One region of the Telluria sp. ZB4P34 genome, then DNA from elsewhere that is predicted to be linked to it. Evidence: predicted binding sites of a transcription regulator. Region 1 holds the regulator's gene; the other holds the start of a gene.
What was found. The regulator NrdR, encoded in region 1, represses ribonucleotide reductase genes. The targets are predictions, from matches to a motif close to CACNANATNTNGTG.
Positions count from the first base shown of each region.

Region 2: AC56KL_RS21285 (ribonucleoside-diphosphate reductase subunit alpha) is a predicted target of NrdR. The motif match lies at 3,278-3,291, and genes of this name have one in related genera.

Region 1 covers NZ_JCASIF010000011.1:47,434-52,885, forward strand. Annotated here, with positions in the region: gene AC56KL_RS17165 (type IV pilin protein) at 1-205, opposite strand, end outside; gene AC56KL_RS17170 (pilus assembly PilX family protein) at 202-1,053, opposite strand; gene AC56KL_RS17175 (PilW family protein) at 1,050-1,961, opposite strand; gene pilV (type IV pilus modification protein PilV) at 1,994-2,506, opposite strand; gene nrdR (transcriptional regulator NrdR) at 2,665-3,123, opposite strand; gene glyA (serine hydroxymethyltransferase) at 3,185-4,432, opposite strand; ZMP/ZTP riboswitch at 4,568-4,684, opposite strand; gene AC56KL_RS17195 (SDR family oxidoreductase) at 4,842-5,452, shown strand, end outside.
Region 2 covers NZ_JCASIF010000020.1:42,893-48,344, forward strand. Annotated here, with positions in the region: gene AC56KL_RS21275 (two-component system sensor histidine kinase NtrB) at 1-1,538, shown strand, start outside; gene AC56KL_RS21280 (sigma-54-dependent transcriptional regulator) at 1,568-3,022, shown strand; gene AC56KL_RS21285 (ribonucleoside-diphosphate reductase subunit alpha) at 3,469-5,452, shown strand, end outside.

The DNA of each region.
Region 1 (5,452 bases):
GCTGGGCGCGGTACTGTTCCTGGCGCTGCATGGCGTCGATCAGCGCCAGCTGCGCCTCCACGCGGCGCAGCTTGACGCCATGGCGCGCGTAGCCCGGATAGGCGACGGCCGCCAGGATGCCGACGATTGCCAGCACGACCAGCGTCTCGACGAGCGTGAACCCAGGCGTGCGCCGCATCCCGGCCCGCAGCACGGCCCGCATCATGCCCCTCCTCCCGCCCCGCCCGCGGCCGCCGCCACGGTCTCGTGCCAGTTGCCGATCTCGCGCCATCCCACGCGCAGGCCGGGACCGCCCGGGCTGCCCGGCGTGCCGGGTGCAGGCTGCCGCCCGGTGCCGGTCCCGGCGCCACTCCCGGCGCCCGGTCCTTCGTCCGGCGCGGGAACGTTCCCGGGCGCCGTCCCCGGCGGCTCCTGCTGGCCGAGCTCGCCGCCGGGCTCCTGCCCCGGCCCCGGCGGCGTGCCCGCGGCGATCAGCTTGCGGTAGTACGCCTGCAGCGCCACTTGCGTGCCGGGCGCGCTGCCGAAACCCAGCGCCGTCACCCGGTAGAGCAGAGTGCCAGCGGCGGCAGGCATGCGTTCGATGAGATAGCGCGGCGCCAGCGCGCCCAGCGCGCCCTCGCCCGACGGAATGCGCGCGCCGGTGAAGCTGCCGAACGTTACCGCCGGCCCCGACTCGTCCGCCAGGGCGGCGTAGATGTCGCCGGCGTCCGGCGCATGGGCGCACAGGCCGTCGTAGGGCGCACCGCCCCCGCAAGCGGCGGCAAAGGCGTCCGCGCTGCCGCTTGCCAGCGCCGCCGCGCGCGCCGATGCAGGGTCCTGGCCGCCCTCGATATCGTGCTCGGCGTCGGCCAGGGCCGCCATCGCCCCGTGCAGGGCCAGCAGGCGGTCGCGTTCGTGGCCGGCCGCGCGCGACCCGCTGAGCGCCGAGCGCGCCGCCGCGATACTGGTCATCAGGATCGCCAGCATCAGGAGCAGCGCCGTGAGCAGCGCGACACCGCGCTGGCGGCCACTCCGCCGGTTGACGTACCGCGGCCGGGACGTGGATGGGCTCATGGCAGGTTCAGGCGCGCCGGCAGCGCGATGGTGGCGCCGAACACCTTGCGGTAGCGCGGCGCGTCCTGGCCGGACAGGCTGGCTTCAAACAGGCGCGTGCCGGGATCCTCGCCGCCCGCCAGGTCGGCGTAGTCCTTGCCGAACAGGTCATGGACGGCAGCGCGCGCCGACGCGAGCCGGCTGGCCGGGCCGTGCAGCAGCAGGGCCACGCGCACGCTTGCCACCTTCTTCCAGTGGGTGCGGCGCCGCAGGTCGGCCTCGCGCTCGGCCGGCGTGGCGCCGTCCAGCACCAGGCCCGCGTCCAGGCTGCGCAGCGCCGTGGCGTTCACGTAGCGCTCCGGCGCGCCGTCGCCGTCGCCGTCGAGTCCATAGAGCACCTGGAAGCCGTCAACCGCGCCCACCACGGCGTCCGCCGACCAGTTGCTGGCGCCGCGGTACTTGCAGCGCAGCTCGGCGTCGCCCTGGGCGTTGCGGGCCACGTAGAAGATGCTCCATCCTTCCTCGTCGCGGTGCACGCCGAAGCCGGCGCAGTCGAGCGTGGTGCCGTCGCCGCCTGGGGGCGCACCGGCGCCCGGGAAGCGCACCGCCAGCACGTCGCTGCCGTTGACGGCGCCGGGCAATGGCTTGTCGATGCCGAATCCGGCCTGGCTGACACTGTGCGCATCGAGGCCGGCCAGCCTTGCCGGCGCCGCGGGATCGGGGCCGCCGCTGTCGGTTTCCCAGTCGGCCGCGGCCGCTTGCCGCACCGCGCGGGCGAGCGCCTCCAGCGCATAGCGGCCGGCATCGTCCATCGCGGCCGTCTCCACCTGGCCGGCAAAAGCCCGGTTGGCCCAGATGAACAGGCTGGCCGCGGCCAGCAGCACGCCCAGGCCGACTGTCATGGCCACCAGCAGCTCGGCCACAGTCATGCCCTGTTCTCGGAAACACGGCGCACTGCGGCTCATCGGGCCAGTCCCACATAGCCGGGCGCATCGCCCGTGCCCTGCCAGGCCAGCTTGATGACCGGCAGCGCGCCGGCGTCGCCGTCGCAGCTCCAGCGATAGCGTTTGCTTGCGCCGTCCCAGGGCGAGCCATCGCGGCAGACAACGATGCGTCCGCTCGGAAAATGATCGTGGACCGCCTGGCGCACTTCGTGCAGGTCGAATGCGGCCAGCTGCATCGGCGTGCAGGCCGTGCTGCCGAAGCAGCTCAGCGGGGCGGCGGGCGGCCCGTCGGCCGCATCGTAGGACAGTGCAAGGTAGGGATTGGCGGCGTCGGGCAGCGCCGCCATGGCGAGATTGACCTCCATGCGCGCTGCCAGCGACGCCGCCAGCTGGGCCGCTTCGGACCGCAAGGCCGCCTGCTGGCGGGTGCGCTCGGCGCTCAGCTGCGTCGCGCCAGCGGCGGCGATGCCCACTGCCAGCACGAAAAGCGCTACCAGCACCTCGACCAGCGTAAAACCTTGCCCCCGCACGTGACCTCCCGCGTCAGCTTGAACTAACGGCGGCGCCGGAATCTGGTGGCCCGCCATGGCGAGCTGCAAAGTTATCAGGCGTGCACGGCTCAGCCGTGAGCCGGCTCAATCGTGGCTGGGGAACTGCAAGGCTGGATGCATGGCACTTGCCGCGCGCCTCACTTGCGCGGATGGCCCACTTCGGCCAGCGCGTCCTGGAATTCGGCCAGGTCTTCGAAATTCTTGTAGACGGAGGCGAAGCGGATGTAGGCGATCTTGTCGAGGCGCTTGAGTTCCTGCATCACCAGCTCGCCGACGTAGCCGGTGTCGACCTCGCGGCGGCCGCTGGTCAGGAGCTTTTCCTCGATGGTGGCCACGGCCGTATCGATGGCTTCGGCGGCGACCGGGCGCTTGCGCAAGGCCAGCATCAGGCTGCCGCGCAGCTTGGAGGACGCGAACTCGGTGCGGCTGCCGTTCTTCTTGACGATGATCGGCATCGACAGCTCGATGCGCTCGTAGGTGGTGAAGCGCTTGTCGCACTTCGCGCAGCGCCGGCGCCGGCGGATGGCGTCCCCTTCCTCGGACACGCGGGTGTCGAGGACCTGGGTATCTTCATGCTGGCAGAACGGACATTTCATGGCGCCGGGATGCTTCCTGAAAGGGCCGCGGCATGCATAACAGCGCGCGGCCCCGGGTTGCTTACTTCGCGTAGACCGGGTACTTGTCGGTCAGCTGCTTCACTTCCGCCTTGACGCGCTCGATGGTCGCGGCGTCGTGCGGGTTGTCCAGCACGTCGGCGATCAGGTGCCCCACCTTGACCGCGTCTTCTTCCTTGAAGCCGCGGGTGGTGAAGGCCGGGCTGCCCAGGCGGATGCCCGAGGTGACGAAGGGCTTCTGCGGGTCGTTCGGGATGCCGTTCTTGTTGCAGGTCATGTGTGCCTGGCCCAGGATCGCTTCCGCTTCCTTGCCGGTCAGGCCCTTGGCGCGCAGGTCGACCAGCATCACGTGCGATTCGGTACGGCCCGAGACGATGCGCAGGCCGCGCTCGGTCAGGGTGTTGGCCAGGGCGGCGGCATTCTTGACCACCTGCTTCTGGTATTCCTTGAATTCCGGCGACAGCGCTTCCTTGAAGGCGACGGCCTTGCCAGCGATCACGTGCATCAGCGGACCGCCCTGGATGCCCGGGAAGATCGCGGAATTGATCTGCTTTTCGTACTCGGCCTTCATGAGGATGATGCCGCCGCGCGGGCCGCGCAGCGATTTGTGGGTGGTCGAGGTGACGAAGTCGGCGTGCGGCACCGGGTTCGGGTATTCGCCTGCGGCGATCAGGCCGGCATAGTGGGCCATGTCGACCATGAAATAGGCGCCGACTTCCTTGGCGATGCGGGCAAAGCGTTCGAAGTCGATGCGCAGGGCGAAGGCCGATGCGCCGGCGATGATCATCTTCGGCTTGTGCTCGCGCGCCAGGGCTTCCATGGCGTCGTAGTCGATGTCTTCCTGCTCGGTCAGGCCGTAGGAGACGACGTTGAACCATTTACCCGACATGTTCAGCGCCATGCCGTGGGTCAGGTGGCCGCCTTCGGCCAGCGACATGCCCATGATGGTGTCGCCGGGCTTGAGCATGGCGAAGAACACGCCCTGGTTGGCCTGCGAGCCCGAATTCGGCTGCACGTTGGCGGCTTCGGCGCCGAACAGCTGCTTGAGGCGGTCGATCGCCAGCTGCTCGGCGACGTCGACGTATTCGCAGCCGCCATAGTAGCGCTTGCCCGGATAGCCTTCGGCGTATTTATTGGTGAGCTGCGAGCCCTGCGCTTCCATCACGGCCGGCGACGTGTAGTTTTCGGAAGCGATCAGTTCGATGTGATCCTGCTGGCGAACGTTCTCCTTCTGGATGGCATCCCACAGTTCCGGGTCGATATTGGCGAGCGTATGGTCTTTTGCAAACATGTAAAACTCCAATCGAGAGAAATACCAGGCAACGGGCAGCGTCGGGACGGGCCGGTCCGGCGCTCCGGGGGCCGGCGGGCGTATGGAACAGCCCGATCGGCTCCGCATCGGCGGCGCGACTCACACATGCCAGTTGATGGCTGCCCAGGCGAACGGCGGGTGACATCTCACGTTCCCCGGTGGGTGCCCACCTTTGCCATGCGGCCGACATCGGCGTGGACGCATGGGCTTTCGCCAGTTACGTGAGACATAAATTCGTTCGATTGTATGTGATCCATGCCCCTTAGGGCAAGGAAACTGCTGTCTTCCTTGCAAGCCTGGAGGGGGCACGAGGGGCGCCAGCGGACTTGTGGCCATTTCGGCTACAATTTTCAGCTGCCTCTTCATCCATTCGTTCCCGGGATCCACCATGATCGTCTTCATCACCGGCGCTTCGGCCGGCTTCGGCGCCGCGATGGCGCGCGTTTTCGTCCAGCACGGCCACCGCGCCATCCTCGCCGCCCGCCGTACCGAGCGCCTCGCCGAACTGGCGCGCGAACTGGGCGACAGCGCCCTGCCCGTCACGCTGGACGTCACCAGCCGCGCCTCGATCGAGGCCGCCCTGGCCGGCCTGCCGGCAGGCTGGCGCGATATCGACGTGCTCGTCAATAATGCGGGCCTGGCGCTGAATACCAGGCCGGCCCACGAAGTGCCGCTGGAAGACTGGGACACGATGATCGCCACCAATTGCCAGGGCCTGGTCACGATGACCCGCGCCGTCCTGCCGGGCATGGTGGCGCGCGGTAGCGGCCTGGTCATCAACCTGGGATCGGTGGCCGGCCATTACCCCTACCCGGGCGGCAACGTCTATGGGGCAACCAAGGCGTTCGTGGAACAGTTCACCCTGAACCTGCGCGCCGACCTGGTGGGCACCGGCGTGCGCGCGACCAACCTGGCGCCGGGCCTGTGCGGCGGCACCGAGTTCTCGAACGTGCGCTTCAAGGGCGACGATGCGGCTGCGGCCAAGGTCTACGAAGGCAC
Region 2 (5,452 bases), on a different contig from region 1:
GCCTGCGCCTGGATGCAGTCACCACCCCGATCTGCCTGTTCTACCTGGCGGTGGCGCTGGTGTTCGCCGGGTTCGGCACCTGGTGGCGCCACCGCTTCGTCCTGCAGCTGGGCGGCCAGGTCGCGCTCGACCTGGCCGTGATCTCGCTGCTCTACCTGGAATCGGGCGGCCTGCGCAGCGGCCTGGCGATCCTCTACCTGTTCCCGCTTGCCGGCGCCGCCATCCTGGCTCCCCTGACCCTGGCGCTGTTTTCGAGCGCACTCGCCACCCTGTTCCTGCTGCTGGAAGCCACCTGGCAGGTATTCATGCACGAGCGCCAGCCGCCACTGATGCAGGCCGGCCTGTACGGCGCCGCCTTCTTCGCCGGCGCGCTGGTGGTGAACCGGCTGGCTGCGCGCCTGATCAAGCAGGAAGAACTGGCGGCGCAGCGCGGCGTCGACCTGCGCATCCAGCAGCTGATCAACGGGATCGTCATCGCCGACGTCGGCGACGGCATCCTGGTGGCGGGCGACGACGGCGCGGTCTTCACCGGCAATCCGGCGGCGCGGCGCATGCTCGGCCTGGAGGGGGAGGCGGCCGGCTTCCGGCTCGGCGACGCGCCTGGACTGGAACCCCTGGCCGAAGCCTTCGGCGCCTGGCTGCAGGCGGGCGGCGACGGCGCGTCCTTCGTCACCGTCAAGCCGTACCGGGAAGAAAGCGGCCCGCTGCGCGGACGGCGCGACCAGCCGGTGCACCTGAAGCTGCGCTTCGCGCGCGTGGACACGCTCGGTGCGGCGCTGGGGCGCAGCGTGGCGTTCATGCAGGACGTCAGCGCCATCGAAAACCAGGCCCAGCAGCTCAAGCTGGCCTCGATGGGACGCCTCACCGCCAGCATCGCGCACGAGGTGCGCAACCCGCTGTCGGCGATCGGCCATGCCACCGCGCTGCTGGCCGAAGACCTGCATGGCCCGGCCGAGGTGCGCCTGCTGAAGATCATCGGCGACAACGTGGCGCGCGTGAACCGCATGGTCGAAGACATCCTGCAGCTGTCGCGCAAGGTGCAGCCGCACACCGAGCCGCTGCGCCTTGCCGCCTTTCTCGCCGAGCTCAAGGCCGAGTTCTGCGAAACCCACGGCCTGGCCGATGATATAGTTTATATAGGCGATCCCGGGAACAGTGCGGTGCGCTTCGACCCGCTGCACCTGCACGAAGTGCTGCTCAACCTGCTGGGCAACGCGGTGCGCTACGCCAGCCGCGAACCCGCCAGCATCCGCATCTTCCCGGCGCGCGACGCCGCCGGCCGCATCGAGCTGCACGTGCAGGACGACGGCCCCGGCATTACCCCGGAAGTGCGCGCCCACCTGTTCGAACCGTTCTACACTACGTCGAGCAAGGGCACGGGCCTGGGCCTGTACCTGGCGCGCGAGCTGTGCCTGAACAACAATGCGAAGCTCGACTACGAATACCGCTTTGACGCCGCGGCCATGGGGCCGCGCCGGGCGAGCGGACGCTTCGTGATCAGCTTTTCCGAGCCGGCCGGCGACGACAGCGCCGGCTGACAAGGACAGGAAGGACGACAGGAATTACCATGACCGCACCCCGCATCCTCGTGGTCGACGACGAAGCCGACCTGCGCGAACTGCTCGAGATCACCCTGCTCAAGATGGGGCTGGACGTCGACAGCGCCGCTACGCTGCGCCAGGCGCGCGGCCTGCTCGAGGAGCACGACTATGCATTGGTGCTGACCGACATGCGCCTGCCGGACGGACTCGGGCTGGAACTGGTGCGCGAAGTCACGGCCTCGCACAAGGGTACGCCGATCGCCGTCATCACCGCCTACGGCAGCGCCGAGAACGCGGTAGTGGCGCTCAAGGCGGGCGCCTTCGACTACATCTCCAAGCCGGTGGCGCTGGACGCGCTGCGCCTGATGGTGCGCTCGGCCCTGAAATTATCCGAAGCGCCGGCGGCGCCCCCCGACGGCGCCGCGCCCGGCTCGCGCATGATCGGCACCTCAAGCGCCATGGCGGCGCTGCGCGCCCAGATCGGGCGCCTGGCCCGCTCGAACGCGCCGATCTCGATCACCGGCGAATCCGGCAGCGGCAAGGAACTGGCGGCGCGCGAGATCCACGCCCAGAGTTCGCGCGCGAACAAACCCTTCGTGGCGGTGAACTGCGGCGCCATCCCGGAAACCCTGATGGAAGCCGAGTTCTTCGGCTACCGCAAGGGCGCCTTCACCGGCGCCGCCGAAGAGCGCGATGGCTTCTTCCAGGCGGCCAACGGCGGCACCCTGATGCTCGACGAAGTGGCCGACCTGCCGCTGCCGATGCAGGTCAAGCTGCTGCGCGTGATCCAGGAGCGGCGCGTGCGCAAGATCGGCGCGACCAGCGAGGAGCCGGTAGACGTGCGGATCATCAGCGCCACCCACCAGGACCTGGCGAAATGCGTCGAGCAGGGCAGGTTCAGGCAAGACCTGTTCTACCGCCTGAACGTGATCGAGCTGTCGCTGCCGCCGCTGCGCGAACGGATTGACGACCTGGCGCCGCTGGCGGACGCGATCCTGGCGCGGCTGGCGGGGCCGGGCCAGGCTTCCCTCGGTCCGGGCGTGCTCGACACGCTGCGCGCCTATTCATTCCCGGGCAATATCCGCGAACTCGAGAACGTGCTGGAGCGGGCGCTGGCGTTCGCGAACGACGGCGTGATCGAAGTCGGCGACCTGTCGCTGAAGGCGGCGCGGCCGGGCGAGGGTCAGCAGCGCGAGCCGGCCGCGGCCGCCGCGCAGGTTCGGGAGCGGGCGCCGGAAGTGGAACCGCCGTCCGACGTCGTCCAGCAGGCGCCGCCCGGGCCGGCCCCGTTCGGCCCGAACGGCTTGCCCGGCAACCTGCCCGAGTACCTGAGCCAGGTGGAACGCGACATCATCGGGCGCGCCCTGCAGCAGACCGGCTTCAACCGCACCCAGGCCGCCGCGCTGCTGGGGATCAGCGTACGCCAGCTGCGCTACCAGATGCAAAAGCTCGATATCTGCGCGCCGGACGATCTGGCTTGAGAGGGAACGCGATGTCATCATGTTGTCTTTTCGCCAGTGCAAAATCGACAATTTCAATGCATGCGGCATTGCACTGATTACGCATTGTGCAGTCCTTTCGAGCTAGGTTAGCGCTCACTCACCGGATACTGCCCGCCATTCAGGCTATAACGTCTTGTCAAGCCTACGCAGCTAAAAAAAGCGAAAAAATTGGGACGTAATTCGCTTGCCCTGACATGGGTCAGCCACTACAATTAGTCTCATATCAACGTCAAACACTAGATGTAGTGGTACTGAACAAAAAGGCAGTCGGTTCAGGCAAGACGTGAAGCTTGCTCTGCAAGCGACTGATTCATCAGCGATTTTCATTGACCCCGTGTATCTGGCAGCCAGCGAGGCGTTCCGGCTGGCGGGGCATCGCTTTGCTTAAAAACAACCACGGCAGGTCGGCTGCCACTGGAGGCTCAATGCACACAGCACAAGACATTTCGATCAATCCGCACGTCGCCTCGAGCGCATCGCCTACCGCCACGCCGGCGGAGATCGTTGCGCGCGGCGACTACCGTGTCATCCGCCGCAACGGCGCCGTGGTCGCATTCGAGCCGCACAAGATCTCGGTCGCGATGACCAAGGCCTTCCTCGCCGTCGCCGGCGGGCAGGGCGCCGTCTCGGCCCGCATCCGCGAGCTGGTGGAACAGCTGACCAATAACGTGGTGGCCGCGCTGGTGCGCCGCCAGCCGAACGGCGGTACTTTCCACATCGAAGACGTGCAGGACCAGGTCGAACTGTCGCTGATGCGCTCGGGCGAGCATGACGTCGCGCGCGAATACGTGCTGTACCGCGCCAAGCGCATGGAAGAGCGCAAGGCCGCCAAGGAAGCCGCCGGCGGTACCCAGGTCGCCGCGCCGCAGATCAACGTGGTCGACGGCGGCCAGCGCCGCCCGCTGGACATCAACGATGTCCACGCCCTCGTGAACGCCGCCTGCTCGGGCCTGGAAAAGCACGTCGACGCCGACGCGATCGTCGCCGAAACCCTGAAGAACCTGTACGACGGCGTGCCGGTCGAAGAGCTGTACAAGTCGGCCATCCTGGCCGCCCGCGCCCTGATGGAAACCGACCCGGCCTACAGCCAGGTCACCGCGCGCATCCTGCTGCACACCATCCGCAAGGAAGTCTTCGGCCACGAAGTGCCGCAGGCCGGCGCCGCTGCCGAGTACATCACCTACTTCCCGAAATACATCGCCAAGGGCATCGAGAACGAACTGCTGGACGAAGAACTGGGCAAGTTCGACCTCGAGCGCCTGGCGAAAGCCCTGGTTGCCGACCGCGACCTGCAGTTCGGCTACATCGGCCTGCAGACCCTGTACGACCGCTACTTCCTGCACGTGCGCGAAACCCGCATCGAGATGCCGCAGGCCTTCTACATGCGCGTCGCGATGGGCCTGGCCCTGCGCGAAGCCGACCGCGAAGCGCGCGCCATCGAGTTCTACAACCTGCTGTCGTCGTTCGACTTCATGAGCTCGACCCCGACCCTGTTCAACTCGGGTACCCGCCGCTCGCAGCTGTCCTCGTGCTATCTCACCACCGTCGGCGACGACCTGGAAGGCATCTACGACGCCATCAAGGAAAACGCACTGCTGTCGAAATTCGCCGGCGGCCTGGGCAACGACTGGACTCCGGTCCGTGCACTCGGTTCGCGCATCAAGGGCACCAACGGCAAGTCGCAGGGCGTGGTGCCGTTCCTGAAAGTGGTCAACGACACCGCCGTGGCGGTGAACCAGGGCGGCAAGCGCAAGGGCGCCGTCTGCGCCTACCTGGAAACCTGGCACATGGACATCGAGGAATTCCTCGACCTGCGCAAGAACACCGGCGACGACCGCCGCCGCACCCACGACATGAACACCGCGAACTGGATCCCGGACCTGTTCATGAAGCGCGTGATGGAAAAGGGCTACTGGAGCCTGTTCTCGCCGAGCGAGACGCCTGACCTGCACGACAAGGTCGGCAAGGCCTTCGAAGAAGCCTACGTCGGCTACGAAGCCAAGGCCGCGCGCGGCGAAATGACCGTGTACAAGAAGGTCGAAGCGCTCGACCTGTGGCGCAAGATGCTGTCGATGCTGTTCGAGACCGGCCACCCGTGGATCACCTTCAAGGATCCGTGCAACATCCGCTCGCCGCAGCAGCACGTGGGCGTGGTGCACTCCTCGAACCTGTGCACCGAGATCACCCTGAACACCAGCGCCGACGAGATCGCCGTCTGCAACCTGGGCTCGGTGAACCTGCCGCAGCACATGAAGAGCGATGGCCTGGACCACGCCAAGCTGCAGAAGACCATCCGCACCGCGATGCGCATGCTGGACAACGTCATCGACATCAACTACTACGCCGTGGACAAGGCGCGCAATTCGAACATGCGCCACCGCCCGGTGGGCATGGGCATCATGGGTCACC